4 regions of the Pseudomonas sp. NPDC089554 genome follow, and region 3 is predicted to be linked to each of the others. Evidence: predicted binding sites of a transcription regulator. Region 3 holds the regulator's gene; each other region holds the start of a gene.
What was found. The regulator FliA, encoded in region 3, starts transcription of late flagellar genes. The targets are predictions, from matches to a motif close to CTAAAGTTTNNNNNNNNNNNGCCGNTAA.
Positions count from the first base shown of each region.

Region 1: the regulator FliA is predicted to act here: its motif matches at 2,585-2,612, upstream of flgM (flagellar biosynthesis anti-sigma factor FlgM).
Region 2: the regulator FliA is predicted to act here: its motif matches at 2,733-2,760, upstream of ACQKPE_RS02265 (flagellar protein MotY).
Region 4: the regulator FliA is predicted to act here: its motif matches at 2,629-2,656, upstream of ACQKPE_RS21585 (methyl-accepting chemotaxis protein).

Region 1 is NZ_JBNNVR010000050.1:11,156-15,870, forward strand. Features, by position in the region: gene cheR (protein-glutamate O-methyltransferase CheR) at 1-693, opposite strand, end outside; gene ACQKPE_RS15725 (chemotaxis protein CheV) at 744-1,673, opposite strand; gene flgA (flagellar basal body P-ring formation chaperone FlgA) at 1,742-2,494, shown strand; gene flgM (flagellar biosynthesis anti-sigma factor FlgM) at 2,648-2,950, shown strand; gene ACQKPE_RS15740 (flagella synthesis protein FlgN) at 2,998-3,465, shown strand; gene ACQKPE_RS15745 (flagellar brake protein) at 3,547-4,290, shown strand; gene ACQKPE_RS15750 (MFS transporter) at 4,363-4,715, opposite strand, start outside.
Region 2 is NZ_JBNNVR010000003.1:136,769-141,483, forward strand. Features, by position in the region: gene ACQKPE_RS02245 (bacterioferritin-associated ferredoxin) at 1-74, opposite strand, end outside; gene ACQKPE_RS02250 (peroxiredoxin) at 283-885, shown strand; gene rnt (ribonuclease T) at 949-1,623, opposite strand; gene pyrC (dihydroorotase) at 1,620-2,666, opposite strand; gene ACQKPE_RS02265 (flagellar protein MotY) at 2,797-3,777, shown strand; gene ACQKPE_RS02270 (argininosuccinate synthase) at 3,906-4,715, shown strand, end outside.
Region 3 is NZ_JBNNVR010000023.1:56,225-60,939, forward strand. Features, by position in the region: gene flhA (flagellar biosynthesis protein FlhA) at 1-98, shown strand, start outside; gene flhF (flagellar biosynthesis protein FlhF) at 110-1,423, shown strand; gene fleN (flagellar synthesis regulator FleN) at 1,499-2,332, shown strand; gene fliA (RNA polymerase sigma factor FliA) at 2,329-3,069, shown strand; gene ACQKPE_RS09990 (chemotaxis response regulator CheY) at 3,174-3,548, shown strand; gene ACQKPE_RS09995 (protein phosphatase CheZ) at 3,567-4,355, shown strand; gene ACQKPE_RS10000 (chemotaxis protein CheA) at 4,368-4,715, shown strand, end outside.
Region 4 is NZ_JBNNVR010000092.1:12,345-17,059, forward strand. Features, by position in the region: gene ACQKPE_RS21575 (NorM family multidrug efflux MATE transporter) at 34-1,416, opposite strand; gene ACQKPE_RS21580 (LysR substrate-binding domain-containing protein) at 1,572-2,498, shown strand; gene ACQKPE_RS21585 (methyl-accepting chemotaxis protein) at 2,751-4,715, shown strand, end outside.

The sequences.
Region 1 (4,715 bases), on a different contig from region 3:
GTCCTTCTTGACCTGCGCCGAGAAGTAGATCAGCACGTTGCGACAGAACACGATGTCGAACTTGCCCAGGCTGGCATAGCTGTCGAGCAGGTTGAACGAGCGGAACTCAACACGGCTGCGGATCGGCGGCTTCACCGCCCAGCGCCCCGGCCCCTTGGGGTCGAAGTAACGTTGCAGGCGGTCCTGGGACAGGCCCCGGGCAATTGCCAGGCTGTCGTACTCACCGGTCTTGCAGTTGTTGAGCATGCTACCGGACAGGTCGGTGGCAACGATTTGCGCGCCCATCTTCAACTGGCCGAGGTTGGTGCGCTCGAATTCGTCGAGGGCCATGGAAATGGAGTACGGTTCCTGCCCCGAGGAGCAGGCCGCCGACCAGATCCGCAGGCGCTGGCCCGGGTTGCCCTTGATGAACTCCGGCACCACCTTGCTCTTGAGCACCTCGAAAGGGTAGGTATCGCGAAACCACAGGGTCTCGTTGGTGGTCATGGCATCGACCACCTGCTCGCGCAAGCCGCCGCGCGGCTGGCTCTGGATACGCTGTACCAGCTCGCCCAGGCTCTTGATGCCCTGCTGTTCCATCAGCTTGTTGAGACGGCTGGACACCAGGTACTGCTTATTCTCGCCCAGCAGGATGCCACAGGCTTTCTCCAGGAAGACCCGGAACTGTTCGAAATCCAAATTACCCGTAGACAATGCTGCCGCCTCTTTCAAATCGCTTGCGCCGGGGCCATGCCCCGGCCGTTTCAATGCGTAGCCTTGATGCGGTCGACCACTCGCTGGGCCAAGTCGTCCGGCCTGAACTTGGCCAGGAAGTCATCGGCACCGACCTTCTTGACCATCGCCTGGTTGAACACGCCTGACAACGAAGTATGCAGGCAGATGTGCAACTTTTGCATGCGCGGATCGCTGCGAATTTCCGCGGTAAGGGTATAGCCGTCCATTTCCGGCATTTCTATGTCCGAGATCATCATCAGGAACTCTTCTTCCGGACGCTTGCCCTCGTCGACCAGCTTGCGCAGGTAATCCAGGGCCTGACGACCATCGTTGAGGGCAATCACTTCAACCCCGACGGTCTGCAGGCAGCGGCTGACCTGCTTGCGCGCCACAGACGAGTCGTCGACGGTCAACACCCGCAGCATCGTAGCTTTGTCCTGCACCTCGGCATCGACCACGCCAGCCGAGACCTGCTCGGACGACGGTGCCACCTCGGCAAGCACCTTTTCCACATCGACGATCTCGACCATGCGGTTGTCCACCCGGGTGACCGCCGTCAGGTAGTGATCGCGCCCGGTGCCCTTGGGTGGCGGGTGGATCTCCTCCCAGTTCATGTTGACGATGCGTTCCACCGAATGCACCAGGAAGCCCTGGGTCTTGGTGTTGTACTCGGTAATGATCACGAAACTGTTACGGGTTTCCTCGCGCAACTGCGGCAAACCGGTGGCCATCGACAGGTCGAGGATCGGAATGGTCGCCCCGCGAATATTGGCCACGCCGCGCACGACCGGATGAGACTTGGGCAGCAAGGTCAGCTCCGGGCACTGCAACACCTCGCGGACCTTGAACACGTTGATGCCATAGAGCTGCGCGCCATTGAGGCGGAACAGCAACAGTTCCAGGCGATTCTGCCCCACCAGCTGCGTGCGCTGGTTGACCGAATCCATGACTCCAGCCATGCCAGTCTCCTTCTATTTTTCAGCCCATTTGCCAACGAGTCGGCACGGGCTTTGCTTTTTTGAGCGGTATGCACACGAAAACGACATTATTCCGACGGCTGACGCGCCTGCTGGCCACCCCCCTGGCCATGCTGTGCCTGCTGGCACCCGGCGCTCGCACGCTGGCAGATGCGGCTACCTTGCCTGAACAGCTTATCGGTGTCACCCAAGGGTTTCTTGAATTCACCGTGGAGGACTACTTGGCCACCACCCAGACCGAAGGCCGCTACGAGATCCAGGTGAACAACCTCGACCCTCGTCTGCGCATGCCGCTGTGCAGCCAGGCGCTGGACGCCTCGCTGGAAAGCCCGGCGCAGCCGATTGGCCGGGTCACGGTGCGGGTACGCTGCGACAGCGCCGCGCCCTGGACGGTGTTCGTGCCCGCCCAGGTCAAACTGTTCCGTGACGTGGTGGTGATGACCCGCCCGCTCAAGCGCGACAGCGTGATCGACGAAAATGCCGTGGCCATGCGTGAACGTGACGTCAGTACCCTCGGCGCCGGTTTCCTGACCCAGCTCGAGCAAGCCGTGGGCATGAAGCTGCTGCGCCCCACCACCCTCGACCAGGTGCTGACCCTGCAACACCTGGAACAGGCCGAAGTAATCCGCAAGGGCGACCATGTGGTCATTACCGCCCGCAGCGGGACCCTGAACGTGCGCATGCCTGGCGAGGCCCTGAGCAAGGGCGGCCTGACCGAGCAGATCCGGGTGCGCAACCTGAACTCCAAGCGCGTGGTCAAGGCCAGGGTCATCGGGCCAGGGCAAGTAGAGGTCGCGATGTAATCCGAGGGGCTAGCGGTATGTAGGTGCTTTTCCTAAACTGTGTCGAAACGGGTCGGACGAGCTTGCCGATAGGCGGCAATGCATTTGTGCCTAAAGTTTATTTCGGATTGGCCGAAAACAAGGCAAGCGTCCTAATTCCCAGAGGTTTCGATCATGGTTATCGACTTCAGTCGTTTGAATAACTCTCCGTCCGTCACAGGCGGCGTTCGCGGCAACAGCGCATCGGCTACCCCCGAGAAAGCCGGTGAAGCCCCGAAGGCCAGCGCCAGCGGAGAGGCAGTACACCTCAGTCAAGAGGCACAGCAGTTGCAGCAGATCCGCGAAAAGCTGCGCGAGCAGCCTGAAGTCAACAGCGCCCGTGTGGCTCAGTTGAAACAGGCGATCGCCGATGGCAGCTATCAGGTCGATGCCGGCCGGGTCGCCAGCAAACTGCTTGATTTCGAAGCTCAGCGCTAACCCTCGGGCGCGCTGACTTCCAGGACGCTAAACGCCAAGAGCCAGCCATGCACGACATCACCCTGCTGCAACTGATCGAAGACGACATCGCACCAACCGAGGAACTGCTCGAGTTGCTGCAAAACGAAGCCGTCGCCCTGCACGGGCGCGACATGCCGCTGCTGGAGAACATCCTGGCACGCAAGCAGTCGCTGATCGTGCTACTCGAACAGCAGGGACTGCGCCGCAACCACCTGCTCACCAGCCTCGGCCTCCCTGCGGATCGCGCAGGGGTACAAGCCGTGGCCGCCCAATCGCCCAACGGCGATGTCATGCTGCAGCAACTGGATGTGCTGACCCAGCTCATGGATGCCTGCCAGAAGGCTAACCAGATCAACGGACGGATCATCCAGGTGCAGCAACACACCACGGCCAACCAAATCCGGATACTCATGGGCGGCGACTCACCGTCGCTGTACGATAGCCGTGGGGCCACCGCGCCCATGGACAAACCCCGAGCAATCAGCCAGGTGTGATTTTTCCTATTCAAGGCACGGAACATACTGGCAAAATGCCATTACTTGCGTGTGTCGTTTTTGCCTGGAGATTGAAAACCCGTGTTCAATGAATCCGATGCTCCTCAGCCACCAAAGGTGTTGACCACGCCTTTGGAGATTGCGGCCAACCTGCGCCAGTTGCTGGACAGCCAAGATCCGCTGATCATCACCTTCCATGAGCGCAGCCAGCGGTTCCAGAGCTATGTGGTACATGCCGACAAGGACAAGGACATCCTTGCGCTGGACGAGATGATTCCCCGTGATGGCGAAAAATTCATCGAGAACGGCGAGCCCTTCCGCGTTGAAGGCTTCCATGATGGCGTACGCATCGCCTGGGAATGCAACACTGCACTGACCATTACCGAGATCGACGGCCATCGCTGCTACCGCGGGCCACTGCCTTCGGAAATGACCTACCACCAGCGCCGCAGTGCCTTCCGCGCCGCATTGAAGCTGTCGCAGTTGGTCGAAGTGATCTTCGACGGCACCCACCTGAAAGGCAGCGGCGCATTGCGCGGCAAGCTGCTGGATATTTCCGCCACCGGCTGCAAGTTGCGCTTCGAGGGCAATATCGAGGAACGCCTGCAACTGGGCCAGGTGTACGAGCGCTTCAAGGCCGGCAACCCGCTTGGCCTGGCCGATGTCATGGTAGAGCTGCGTCACCTGCACTTCGAAGAGCGCATCAACACCACCTTCGCCGGGGTGCGCTTCCACAACCTCACCGGCCAGAGCCAGCGCAAGATCGAGAGTTTTGTGTACCAGCTGCAACGTGAAGCGCGGCGGTTCGACAAGGACGACTATTGATCGTCTTGCTGCCATGAAAAACGCCACCGTTCGGTGGCGTTTTCGTTTGTGCGGGATGCAGTGGCAGCTCCTTCAAACCGACTTGTCGACCTCGGCCTGGGGTTTGATCTCTTCCTTGGCCTGCGCGCCCTGCTCGTCCTCCGCCTCGGTGTCTTCGGCCGCCACCGGCGCCTGCATCACATCCTGCACGGTCTGCTCGTCGACCCGTGGGTCCAGCGCCGCCGACAACGGCGAGCCCGCCGCAGGCATCGCCACGTGGTGCAATGGCGCATCCTGCACCTGGTGCAATCCGGTGACAGCCTTGGGTCGAATACGCCACACCAGCACCAGGGCGAAGAACGTGAAGAACGCATACAGCATCTGCGCGCCCAGCACTTTCATCAGCACACCGGCCACCAGCGGGCCGATACTGGCGCCCACGCCAT
Region 2 (4,715 bases), on a different contig from region 3:
TAGCTGCAGCATCCTTCGTAGATCGCATCGCGGATCTGTCCATCGGTCACGCCGACACAGAGACACACATACATAAGGGCAGGCCATTGCTGGTTGAGTCGATGGGGGGAGAGTAATGGTAATGAGAATGCTTGTCAAAACTCTTTCCAAGACCCGCGTGCTTGAGCGACCGGTGGTTGGATTCGGACTGTCACGCGAACCTGTGTATGATGGTCGGCCTTTATTGGTGTCGGGTGCAGGCTTTCCCCGGCAGCGCATTTTCACCATCCTCAGGAGAAACGAATGAGCGTACTCGTTGGCAAACAAGCCCCCGACTTCACCGTGCCAGCTGTGCTGGGCAATGGCGAAATCGTCGACAGCTTCAACCTGGCTTCGGCCATCAAGGGCAAGTACGGCCTGGTGTTCTTCTACCCACTGGACTTCACCTTCGTCTGCCCGTCCGAGCTGATCGCCCTGGACAATCGCATTCCTGACTTCCAGGCACGCAACGTGGAAGTGATCGGCGTGTCGATCGACTCGCACTTCACCCACAACGCCTGGCGTAACACCCCGGTCAACAACGGCGGCATCGGCCCGGTCAAGTACACCCTGGCTGCCGACATGACCCACGAAATCTGCAAGGCCTACGATGTTGAGTCCGAAGGCGGCGTGGCCTTCCGTGGCGCTTTCCTGATCGACACCAACGGTGTGGTTCGCTCGCAGATCATCAACGACCTGCCGCTGGGCCGTAACATGGACGAACTGCTGCGTCTGGTCGACGCCCTGCAATTCCACGAAGAGCATGGCGAAGTCTGCCCGGCCAACTGGAAGAAAGGCGACAAGGGCATGAACGCTTCGCCAGAAGGCGTTGCTGCCTACCTGAGCGAGAACGCTGGCAAGCTGTAATTGCCAAGCGCATAAAAAAACCGGCCTTCGTGGCCGGTTTTTTTATGCGTGCGACGTGACCGCTCAATCTTCGAAGTCGCGCCAGCCGCCCATTTCCTTCCAGCGGTTGACGATGCCGCAGAACAGCTCGGCGGTCTTCTCGGTATCGTAGCGCGCCGAATGCGCCTCACGGCCGTCGAAGTCGATGTCGGCGCTCTGGCAGGCACGTGCCAGCACGGTCTGGCCATAGGCGAGCCCGGCCAGGGTGGCGGTGTCGAAGCTCGAGAAGGGGTGGAAGGGATTGCGCTTGAGGTCGGTACGCGCCACCGCAGCGTTGAGGAAGCCCAGGTCGAAGCTGCTGTTGTGCCCGACCAAGATCGCCCGCTTGCAGCCGTTGGCCTTGAGGGCCTTGCGTACGCCGCGGAAGATGTCGGTAAGCGCGGTTTCCTCGCTCACCGCCATGCGCAGCGGGTGGTCCAGCTTGATGCCGGTGAACTCCAGGGCTGCCGCTTCGATGTTGGCGCCTTCGAATGGCTCGACGCGGTAGAAGTAGGTGTGCTCCGGGAACAGGAAGCCCTTTTCGTCCATGCCGATGGTGACGGCGGCGATTTCCAGCAGGGCGTCGGTAGCGCTGTTGAAGCCACCGGTCTCCACGTCCACCACTACCGGCAGGTAGCCACGGAAGCGTTCGGCCATGGGGTGGCGCGAACTGCTGCCTACCGGGCCATCTTGTTCGTCGTCGTAGAGGTCTTCGCTCACGCGTTGTCCTCCAGCAGGCGCCAGCGCAGTTTTTCACCGGCGCGCAGCGGGATCACGGTGTTGTCGCCGAAGGGCAGGCTTTCGGGGGCGGTCCACTCTTCGCGCACCAGGGTGATGGTGTCGGTGTTGGCCGGCAGGCCATAGAACGCCGGGCCGTGGAGGCTGGCGAAGCCTTCCAGCTTGTCTAGCGCATTGCGCTGCTCGAACGCCTCGGCATACAGCTCGATCGCGGCATAGGCGGTGTAGCAACCGGCGCAACCGCAGGCGGCTTCCTTGGCGTGCTTGGCGTGGGGCGCCGAGTCGGTGCCGAGGAAGAACTTCGGGCTGCCACTGGTGGCGGCATCCAGCAGCGCCACCTGGTGGGTGTTGCGCTTGAGGATCGGCAGGCAGTAGTAGTGCGGGCGAATACCGCCCACCAGCATGTGATTGCGGTTGTACAGCAGGTGCTGGGCAGTGATGGTGGCGCCGACGTTGGCCGGGGCCTCGCTGACGAACTGCGCGGCATCGCTGGTGGTGATGTGCTCGAACACCACCTTCAGGGTGGGGAAGCGCTCGACCAGGCGGCGCATGTGCTCGTCGATGAAACGCTTCTCGCGGTCGAACACGTCGATTTCCGCGCGGGTCACTTCACCGTGCACCAGCAGCGGCAGGCCGGTCTCGGCCAGGGCCTCGATCGCCGGGAAGATGTTGTCGATGCTGGTCACGCCCGAGTCGGAGTTGGTGGTGGCGCCGGCCGGGTACAGCTTGGCGGCGTACACCACGCCGCTGGCCTTGGCCGCGCGGATGTCCTCAGGGCTGGTGCGGTCGGTGAGGTACAGCACCATCAACGGCTCGAAGCGGCTGCCGGCGGGGCGTGCGGCGAGGATGCGCTCACGATAGGCGCTGGCCTCGGCGGCATTGCGCACCGGTGGCACCAGGTTGGGCATGATGATGGCGCGGGCGAAGGTACGCGCCACGTCGCCGACGGTGTGTTGCAGGACGGCACCATCGCGCAGATGGATGTGCCAGTCGTCGGGGCGCAGGAGGGTCAGGCGGTCGGACATTGGGGTTTCCAGGCGGGTCGAACTCAAGCCGCAATGCTACCGGAAAAGCCCGTGCCGAGCACGGCTATCAAGTTTTCCTGCAAGCGTCCGATAGCCTTGATGTAAGCCGTCACAATCTGTGGAGCCGCCCGTGCGCCAGCGTTACCTAGCCCTGCTCACCCTGTTTGCCAGCCTGCCGGCCGGGGCACTGACTTTCCAGACCCGCATGGAGAACATCGCCTGGAAGGTCGAAGGCGACCAGTTCGAATGCCGTTTGATCCAGCCGATCGACGGTTTCGGCAGTGGCCAGTTCGTGCGCCGCGCAGGTGAGCAGCCGGTATTCCAGCTGCGTTCGGACAGCAACGCGCTGGGCGCCGGCTCGGCGATCCTGCTGGCGGCCGCTGCGCCTTGGCAGCCGGGGCGTAGCGACATCAACCTCGGCGCGGTGCGGATGAACCGTAATGGGGTGTTGTTCAGTTCTTCCCAGGGCCAGGCCAGCCGCTTGATCAATGGCCTGCTCGATGGTCGCAGTACCGTGGTGCGCAACCATACCGGTGAAGGTGGCAGGTTGATGGAAGTGCGTGTGCTGCCGATCAGCTTCGCCAAGGCCTACACCGACTACCAGGTATGTGCCAGCAAGCTGCTGCCGATGAACTATGACCAGATTCGCCAGACCCAGGTCAGCTTCCCTGGCACGGGCTTCGACCTGAGCAGTGCGCAGCGGGCGCAGCTGGATGTGATCCTCGACTACCTGAAGGCCGACCCGTCGGTGAACCACATCGAGCTCGACGGCCACGCCGACAACAGCGGCAACCGCCTCACCAACCGTGATGCCTCGCGCCGCCGTGCACTGGCGGTCGCTGATTACTTCAAGGCCCATGGCGTGCCGGACGAGCAGATCACCGTGCGCTTCCATGGCGAACGCTACCCCCTGGCCAAGAACAACAGTGCGGCCAACCGGGCGCGCAACCGTCGGGTGAACATCCAGCTCGACCGCGTGACACCGGTTGAAAAGCCCGTGGAAAAACCTGCGCAAGCGCCCGTCCAGCCTGCCGCAGCGGCCCCGGCCACCACGGCTCCTGCCCCCGCCGCCCCAGCGCCGGCCGCGCCAGCAGGCGCGAAAAAAGCCTGAGTGCGACCTACGGTCGCGCTCACGACATTTCCTGTCGCTTTGTCATCACAAGCTGTCGCCCCACTGTAATTTCTTCCGCGAGGCCGGTAGAATCAGACCCTTTCCGTACAACCCCGTGGAGTGATGGCATGGCGGACGTAAAAAAGGTCGTATTGGCGTATTCCGGCGGCCTTGATACTTCGGTGATTCTCAAGTGGCTGCAAGACACCTACAACTGCGAAGTGGTGACCTTCACCGCTGACCTGGGCCAGGGCGAAGAGGTCGAGCCGGCCCGCGCCAAGGCGCAGGCAATGGGCGTCAAGGAAATCTACATCGATGACCTGCGCGAAGAATTCGTGCGTGATTTCGTCTTCCCGATGTTCCGCGCCAACACCGTCTACGAGGGCGAGTACCTGCTGGGTACTTCCATCGCCCGTCCGCTGATCGCCAAGCGCCTGATCGAGATCGCCAACGAAACCGGCGCCGACGCCATTTCCCACGGCGCTACCGGCAAAGGTAACGACCAGGTTCGTTTCGAGCTGGGCGCCTACGCACTCAAGCCGGGCGTCAAGGTCATCGCACCCTGGCGTGAGTGGGACCTGCTGTCCCGCGAAAAGCTGATGGACTATGCCGAGAAGCACGGTATCCCGATCGAGCGCCACGGCAAGAAGAAGTCGCCGTACTCGATGGACGCCAACCTGCTGCACATTTCCTACGAAGGCGGTGTGCTGGAAGATACCTGGACCGAGCACGAAGAAGACATGTGGCGTTGGAGCGTCTCCCCGGAGAACGCCCCGGACCAGGCTACCTACATCGAGCTGACCTACCGCAACGGTGACATCGTCGCCATCGACGGCGTCGAGAAGAGCCCAGCCACTGTGCTGGCCGACCTGAACCGCATCGGTGGTGCCAACGGCATCGGCCGCCTGGACATCGTCGAGAACCGCTATGTCGGCATG
Region 3 (4,715 bases):
GCCGTCTTGCCGTACCGAACCTGCATGTCCTTGCGTATCAGGAAATACCGGACAACAAGCAAGTCACCATCGTTGCCACCGTGGGCCCTAATGGCTGAGGTAGTGGGTTATGCAAGTTAAGCGTTTTTTCGCCGCCGACATGCGTCAGGCCATGAAACTGGTCCGCGATGAGCTGGGCGCTGATGCCGCTATCATTGGCAACCGGCGTATCGCCGGTGGCGTCGAACTGACCGCCGCGCTGGACTACAAGCTGTCCGCGCTGGCCCCGCGCGTGCCCAATGCCGAACTCGAGGACGAGCTGCGCAAGACGCAGTCGCGTATCGCCACCGCCCAGGCGGAGCTCGGCAGCCGCAAAGAGACTGAGGAAGGTAACCGCCAGCTGTTTGCCGGCCTTTCGCTGACCGCCTCGGAACCGCTGATCGAACCTCATGTGGAACTGCCGCCAGCAGCCGTCAAGGCGCCGACGCCCGCGCCGGTCGACCCGCGTCTGTTCGACGCCATGCGCTCGGAACTCTCTGGCCTGCGCGAGCTGCTCGAAGTGCAGCTCGGCTCGCTGGCCTGGAGCCAGCTGCAAGGCAACCAGCCGCAACAGGCCAACCTGTGGCGCCGCCTGCAACGTATTGGCTTGTCCGGGCCCATCGCCCGTGAGCTGCTCGACATGACCGGTGGCATCGAAGAGCCGCGTCAAGCCTGGCGTATGCTCCTGGCGCACCTGGCGCGCATGATCCACGTACCCGAGGTGGAGCCGATCGAGGAGGGCGGGGTGATCGCCATGGTCGGCCCGGCCGGCATGGGCAAGACCACCACCCTGGCCAAGCTGGCGGCGCGCTACGTGCTCAAGTACGGCGCGCAGAATATTGCCCTGGTCAGCATGGACAGCTTCCGCATCGGCGCCCAGGAGCAGCTCAAGACCCTGGGGCGGATCCTCAACGTTCCGGTGACCTACGTCGACCCGGGCGAGTCCCTGGGCCAAGCCCTGGAGCCGTTGCTGCGCAAGCGCGTGGTGCTGATCGATACCGCTGGCCTGCAAGCCAGCGACCCGGCCCTGCGCATGCAGCTGGAGAGCCTCGCCAGCCGTGGCATCGCCGCCAAGAACTACCTGGTACTGGCCACCACCAGCCAGAAGCAGGTGCTCACCGCCGCCTACCACAGCTACAAACGCTGCGGGCTGGCCGGTTGCATCCTGACCAAACTCGACGAAACGGGCAGCCTCGGCGAAGTGCTGAGCCTGGCCATCAGTCATCAACTGCCGGTTGCCTACCTGACCGATGGACCACGCATCCCTGACGACCTGCAGCTGCCGCGCAAGCACCAGCTGGTAAGCCGGGCAGTGAGCGTGCAGTTGCAGGAAGACCCCAGCGAAGAAGCCATGGCCGACATGTTCGCTGACCTCTATCACAACCCCGGCAAGCGTGCGGGTTGAACATGAGTGCTGCAAGGAACCGAGCGAGACCCTTCAAGTGGACCGGATCCACGCGAAACAAGGTAAAGAACAGAAATGGGTAGCATGCATCCCGTACAGGTGATCGCCGTGACCGGTGGCAAAGGTGGCGTCGGCAAGACCAACGTTTCAGTGAACCTGTCCCTGGCACTGGCCGAACTCGGCCGCCGGGTCATGTTGCTGGATGCCGACCTGGGCCTGGCCAACGTCGACGTGCTGCTGGGCCTGACGCCCAAGCGAACCCTGGCCGATGTCATCGAGGGCCGTTGCGAGCTGCGCGATGTCCTCCTGCAAGGCCCGGGCGGGGTGCGTATCGTGCCGGCGGCATCGGGTACCCAGAGCATGGTGCACCTGGCGCCAGCCCAGCATGCCGGGCTGATCCAGGCGTTCAGCGAGATCGGCGACAACCTCGACGTGCTGGTGATCGACACCGCTGCGGGTATTGGTGACTCGGTGGTCAGTTTTGTCCGCGCCGCGCAGGAAGTGCTGCTGGTGGTGTGCGACGAGCCCACCTCGATCACCGATGCCTATGCCCTGATCAAGCTGCTCAACCGCGACTACGGCATGAATCGTTTCCGTGTGCTGGCCAACATGGCGCAGAGCCCCCAGGAGGGGCGCAACCTGTTCGCCAAGCTGACCAAGGTCACCGACCGCTTCCTCGACGTCGCCCTGCAATACGTGGGCGCGGTGCCCTACGACGAGTGCGTGCGCAAGGCGGTGCAGAAGCAGCGTGCGGTGTACGAAGCCTTCCCGCGTTCCAAGTGCGCCTTGGCGTTCAAGGCCATCGCGCAGAAGGTCGACAGCTGGCCGCTGCCAGCCAACCCGCGCGGCCACCTGGAATTCTTCGTCGAGCGCCTGGTGCAGCCCACCAGCGCAGGGCCGGTACTATGAGTGCGAGCGGTTTCAAGATGTACAGCAAGGCATCCAAGGATGCCCAGTACGAGCTGATCGAGCGCTATGCGCCGCTGGTCAAGCGTATCGCCTACCACCTGCTGGCGCGCCTGCCGGCCAACGTGCAGGTCGAGGACCTGATCCAGGCCGGCATGATCGGCCTGCTGGAAGTGGCCAACAAATACGACGCCAGCAAGGGCGCAAGTTTCGAGACCTATGCCGGTATTCGCATCCGCGGTGCGATGCTCGACGAGGTGCGCAAGGGTGACTGGGCGCCGCGTTCGGTGCATCGAAACACGCGCATGGTCAGTGACGCGATGCGCAGTGTTGAGGCCAGAACCGGTCGTGACGCTAAAGATCACGAGGTTGCTGCCGAACTCCAATTGAGTCTCGATGATTACTACGGGATTTTGAACGATACCTTGGGCAGCCGCCTGTTCAGTTTCGACGACCTGTTGCAGGACGGCGAACACGAGGGGCTGCACGAGGACGGTGCCAGCGGCCAGCTGGAACCTTCGCGTGATCTGGAAGACGAGCGCTTCCAGTCGGCCCTGGCAGAGGCGATCGCCAACCTGCCGGAGCGCGAGCGCCTGGTACTGGCGCTGTACTACGACGAGGAACTGAACCTCAAGGAAATCGGTGAGGTGCTGGGGGTTAGTGAATCGCGGGTCAGCCAGTTGCACAGCCAGTGCGCGGCACGCCTGCGCAGCCGCCTTGGGGAATGGCGGGCGCGTTGAGTGAAGGTTTCTTTGCGGTCGTTGCAGGTTGTACCGAATTGATTGAGCGCGCGCTCGGCGCCGAGCGCGTTAAAGACTGCTTGGAGGTCTAATTGAACAAAGATATGAAAATCCTCATCGTTGACGACTTTTCGACGATGCGGCGGATCATCAAGAACCTGTTGCGTGACCTGGGCTTCACCAACGTCAAAGAGGCCGATGATGGCAACACGGCGCTGCCGATGCTCAACAGCGAGCCCTTCGACTTCCTCGTGACCGACTGGAACATGCCTGGCATGACCGGCATCGACCTGCTGCGTGCGGTGCGTGCCGACGAGCGCCTCAAGCACCTGCCGGTGCTGATGGTGACCGCCGAGGCCAAGCGTGAGCAGATCATCGAAGCCGCCCAGGCCGGCGTCAACGGTTACGTGGTCAAGCCGTTCACTGCGCTGGCGTTGAAAGAAAAGATCGAGAAGATCTTCGAACGCGTCAACGGCTGAGTCACGTCAGGGGGCGCTATGGAATCCAAGAACGATTCTCTGGGGGAGTTCGAGTCGACCCTCAAGAAGCACGCCGAAGAACTGGTACAAAGCCTTGAGCGCGGCCAGTTCGGCGATGCGGTGCAGTTGATTCACCAGCTCAACCAGACCCGCGACCGTGGCCTGTACCAGGAAGTCGGCAAGCTCACCCGTGAGCTGCACAGTGCCATCGTCAACTTCCAGATCGACCCGCACATGCCGCAGGCCGAGGAGGTGTCGCAGATCACCGACGCTACCGAACGCTTGTCGTATGTGGTGCGGCTGACCGAGAACGCGGCCAACCGCACCATGGACCTGGTCGAGCAGAGCACCCCGGTGCTCAACGACCTGGCGAGCGAGGCCCAGGCCCTGTCGGCCGACTGGCAGCGTTTCATGCGCCGGGAAGTGGCGGCGCCAGAGTTCCGCGAGCTGGCCAAGCGCGTTGACGGTTTCCTGGCGCGTAGCGCCGAGGGCAACCGCGATGTCGCCAGCCATCTCAACGATATCTTGCTGGCTCAGGACTATCAGGACCTGACCGGCCAGGTCATCAAGCGCGTCACTGCGCTGGTGACCGAAGTCGAAAAAAATCTGCTCAAGCTCGTGCTGATGGCCAGCCAGGTCGACCGCTTTGCCGGTATCGAACATGACCACCAGCAGCTGCGTGCTGAAAAAGATCAAGAAAAACATCCGACTCGGGGTGAAGGTCCGCAGATTCATGCCGATAAGCGTGAAGACGTCGTGTCCAGTCAGGACGATGTCGACGATCTGCTGTCCAGCCTGGGTTTTTAGGGAGCACGTTTAATGAGCTTCGGCGCCGATGAAGAAATCCTCCAGGATTTCCTGGTAGAAGCCGGCGAAATCCTTGAGCAACTGTCCGAGCAACTGGTCGAGCTGGAAAGCCGGCCTGATGATGCCGACCTGCTCAATGCGATCTTCCGCGGTTTTCACACTGTAAAAGGGGGCGCCGGCTTCCTCCAGCTCAATGAGCTGGTGGAGTGCTGCCATATCGCAGAGAACGTGTTCGACATCCTGCGCAAAGGGGAGCGCCGGGTCGATGCGGAACTGATGGATGTGGTGCTCGAGGCGCTGGACACGGTGAACAGCATGTTCGGCCAGGTCCGTGAGCGCAGCGACATTACCCCGGCCACG
Region 4 (4,715 bases), on a different contig from region 3:
GCGGGCTTGCCCGCGAAGAAAACACCACCGATTTCAGGCCGAAACCGCAGCTCCAATGCCAGCCTTGCCCAGCATCCGCTTCATCCGCCATTCGAAGGCAAAGGTCAGCGCCACCGCCGCGCACGCCAGCCCCAGCGCCAGGCCCCACCACACGCCCTGCGCGCCACCGCCGAAGGTGAAAGCAAACGCCCAGGCGCTCGGCGCCCCCACCAGCCAGTAGCAACCCAGGCCGATCAGGAAGGTGGTCTTGGCATCTTTCAACCCCCGAATCGAGCCCATGGCAATCGTCTGCACGCCATCGAACAGCTCGAACCAGGCCGCCACCATCACCAACTGCACTGCCAACTGGAAGATCGCAGCGAAGGCTGGGTCGTCGCGGTCGATGAACAGCCCCACCAGCGTGTCTGGCAGCAGCCAGAACAACGCGGCGAACCCGAGCATCATGGTCGCGCCGAAGGCGATCCCGACCCGGCCAGCGCTACGGGCCGCCAGCAGGTTGCCTGCGCCGTAGTACAGGCCCACGCGCATGGTCACCGCGTACGACAGCCCGGCCGGCACCATGAACGCGGTGGAGATGATCTGCAAGGCGATCTGGTGCGCGGCAAGTTGCGTGCTGCCTAGCACGCCCATGAGCAACACGGCAAAGCCGAACAAGCCCACCTCGACCATGTAGGTGCCACCGATCGGCAGGCCCAGCCGCCACAACTCGCGCAGCGCCGGCAGGGAAGGGCGCGACAGGCCCTTGCGCAGCGGGTAGGCCTCGTAGGCCGAGTGCCAGCGGATGTACAGCGCCAGGGCGATGGCCATGCCCAACGATACCAGCGCAGTGACCAGGCCGATGCCCACCAGCCCCAGGTGCGGCAGGCCGAACATACCCTCGATCAGCGCATGGTTGAACAGGTAGTTGAGCACCGTGCCGACCAGGCTGATGACCATCACCGGCGTCGAATGTCCCAGTGCGCTGGTGAAGCCGCGCAGGGCCATGAACGTGAGGTAGCCGGGCAGGGCCAGGGGCAGAAGGGTGAGGAACTGCATGGCTGCCTCGACGTTGGCCGGTTGCTGGCCGAACAGCAACAGCACCGGGCCCAGGTTCCACAGCACCAGCATCGCCACCAGTGCCAGGCCCCAGGCCAGCCATACCCCGGCCTGGGCCAGGCGCGTGGCGCCGGCGATATCGCCCGCGCCCTTGCGGATCGCCACCAGGGTACCGACTGCGGCGATCACCCCCAGGCAGAAGATCGACACGAACGAATAGCTCGCTGCGCCCAGGCCGCCACCGGCCAGGGCCTGGGGGCTGATGCGGGCCATCATCAGGGTGTCGGTGAGCACCATCAGCATGTGCGCCAACTGCGAGGCGATCAGCGGCCCGGCCAGGCGCAGCAAAGCCTTGAGTTCGGTGGCGGGCGCGACATGCATGGGGGAGCTCCTCTCCTGGTGGAATGCTAGGAAGGGCGATTCTGAAGCTTCGGTCAACTTTGCACAAAAGGATAAAAGCGATCGTTTACATGAGTTAAACTCATGCTTGTATGATCGGGCCTATATCGTGCTCCCCCACGTATGACAGGTATCTCATGTCTCGCAAGCTTCCCCCGCTGTATGCCTTGCGCGCATTCGAAGCCGCTGCCCGGCTGAGCTCATTCACCCGCGCCGGTGAAGAGCTGTCGATCACCCAGAGCGCCGTCAGCCGGCATATCCGTACGCTTGAGGAGCACTTCGCCTGCCGCCTGTTCGTGCGCAATGGCCGCAACCTGCAACCTACCGAGGCGGCGCGCTTGCTGCTGCCCGGCGTGCGTGACGGCTTCGCGGCGCTGGAGCGGGCCTGCCATACCTTGCGCGGCGAAGATGACATCCTGCGCATGAAGGCCCCCTCGACCCTGACCATGCGCTGGTTGCTGGCGCGTCTGAGCCGCTTTCGCCACTTGCAGCCGGGCAACGAGGTGCAACTGACCAGCGCCTGGATGGATGTCGACCATGTCGACTTCAACCAGGAGCCGTTCGACTGCGCGGTGCTGCTCAGCGATGGCAACTTCCCCGCCGACTGGGAGGTGCGCCGCCTGTTCGCTGAGTTGCTGATTCCGGTCGGCGCCCCGGACTTGCTGGCCGAAGGCCCTTGGGACGTTCGGCGGCTGGCCAGTGTCGAGCTGCTGCACCCCACCCCCGACAAGCGTGACTGGGGTAGTTGGCTGGCGCGCATGGGCTTGGCCGAGCAGGTGTCGCTCAAGGGCGGTCAGGTGTTCGACACCCTGGAGCTGGGCATGATCGCGGCCGCCCGTGGCTATGGCGTGTCGATGGGTGACTTGCTGATGGTTGCCGAGGACGTGGCGCAGGGGCGCCTGAGCCTGCCGTGGCCGACGGCGGTGGCCAGTGGGCTGGACTACTACCTGGTGTGGCCGCGTACCCGACCGGGCGGGGAGCGCTTGCGGCGCCTGAGCGGGTTTCTGCAAGAAGAAGCGGCGACGATGAACCTGCCGGATGTGGAAGTCCTGGCAGCGGGGTAGGCGCCTGTGCCGGCCCTCCAACAGGTACGAAGCCGTTTGTCAGGCCGCTGCCGAACCTGTGGGAGAGGGCTTGCCCCGCAATAGGGCCTTCTGCTGACAGGAAAACGTTTGCGTATTTCCCCCATCGACACTCAAGTATTCACGAACGACGCCGATCTCCTGTCACCACAACGCCCCACAAGAGAGCGTTTATACCCAGCGTGCGGCCTTTGCGATCAGGAAGATCCCGGCCCTTCGCCAAGGAGCCTTGCCATGCCTCAACCCCGTGCCCGGATCGCCTCACAGCTCGGCATCGCCCTCGCCATCGTGCTGGCGGCGGTGATTTCCGGCAGTACCCTGTTCGCCCTGCGCTCGCTGGACGACGCCAACATCGCCACGCGCCAGCAGCACTTGGGCAGCGAAGCGCGCCTGTTGGCCGACCAGTTGGACACCTTCCACGGTTCGCTCAAGGACAACACCCAGCGTCTGAGCGGGTTGTTCGAGCAGCGCTTCGCTTCGGGCCTGTCGGTGCACAACGGCGAGAACGTCGATGTGGCCGGGCAACCTGCGCCAGCGCTGTACCTGGGTGACAGCCTGCTGAACAACAACTTCCAGCAGGTCGACGACTTCAAGCGCCTGACCGCGGGCGTTGCGACCTTGTTCGTGCGCAGCGGCGATGACTTCATCCGCATCAGCACCTCGCTGACCAAGCAGGACGGCAGCCGCGCCATCGGCACCAAGCTCGACCGCCAGCACCCGGCCTACAAGCCGTTGATGGCCGGGCAGACCTACGTGGGCCGGGCGCTGCTGTTCGAGCGCAACTACATGACCCGCTACGTGCCAGTGCGCGATGGTGCAGGGCAGATCATGGCCGTGCTGTTCGTCGGCTTCGACTACACCGATGCGCAGAACGCCCAGTTCGCCAACCTCAAGCGCTTCCGCATCGGCCAGACCGGCTCGCTGGCCCTGCTCGACGAGCAGGGCAAGTGGTTGGTGCCGCCAGCGGGCGTGGCCGATGAAGTTGCGGCGGCCAAGGAATTGGCCGGGCAACCGGTAGGGCATTTCTGGCAGAGCGGCGAGCGGCAGATCTTCAGCGTCTCCGAGCCGTTTGCCGAAGGCCCATGGACAGTAGTGGCCAGCATGCCCGAGGCCGAGATTCGCGATGTGACCTGGAGCGTTGGCTTGCGCCTGGCCATCGGCAGCCTGCTGGCAATGCTGCTGGCGGTCGCCGCCACCCTGTGGCTGCTGCGCCGCAAACTGCGCCCCCTGGACGACCTGGTGCGCCAGGCCGAAGCCCTTGGCGCGGGCGACCTCAGCGCGCGCCTGTCGGTCACCAGCAACGACGAGATCGGCCAGCTGGCCCGCAGCTTCAACAAGATGGCCGATGCGCTGGCGACCATGGTCGAGCACATCCGCAGTGCCTCCGAACAGGTCAGCAGCCGTGCCCGTTCGTTGTCCGGCTTGTCGTCCGGTGCCTGCGAGGGCATGGACCAGCAGTCCGGCGAGATCACCAGCATGGCCGGTGCCGTGGAAGAATTCAGCGCCACCTCGATGAACATCGCCGACAACATGGCCGGCACCGAGCGCATGGCGCGCGACAACGCCCAGCAGACGCGCATTGGCCGCAGCGCCATGGACCAGGCCTCGTCCTCGCTCAAGCAGATCGCCGAGGCGCTGGGCGGCACTGCCCAGGTGATGGACACCCTGGGCGCGCGTTCGCAGGAAATCGGCGGCATCGTCGGGGTCATCACAGCGATTGCCGAGCAGACCAACCTGCTGGCGCTCAACGCCGCCATCGAGGCGGCGCGCGCAGGTGAGCAGGGCCGCGGCTTTGCCGTGGTGGCCGATGAGGTGCGTGGGTTGGCGGCTCGTACGCGTCAGGCTACCGATGAAATCTCCGGCATGATCGCCAGCATCCAGCAGCAGACCGGCCATGCCATCAGCACCCTGGAACAGGGCAACCACCTGATGCAGGAAGGCCTGGAGCGTAATGACAAGGTGGCCGAGGCGCTGGCGCGCATCGACGAGCAGAGCCGCCTGGCGGGCGAGCAGTTCGCCGTGATCAGCACCGCGACCCAGGAGCAGAGCAGCACCTCGACGGTGCTTAGCCGCAACCTGCAGAGCATTGCTCAAGCGAACAGCGAGCAGCGCGACGTGGCCAACGAAGTGGCCAGCACTGCGCGCGAGTTGGAAGGCTTGGCGGCGCAGTTGCGTGAGGAAGTGGACCGGTTCCGCGTA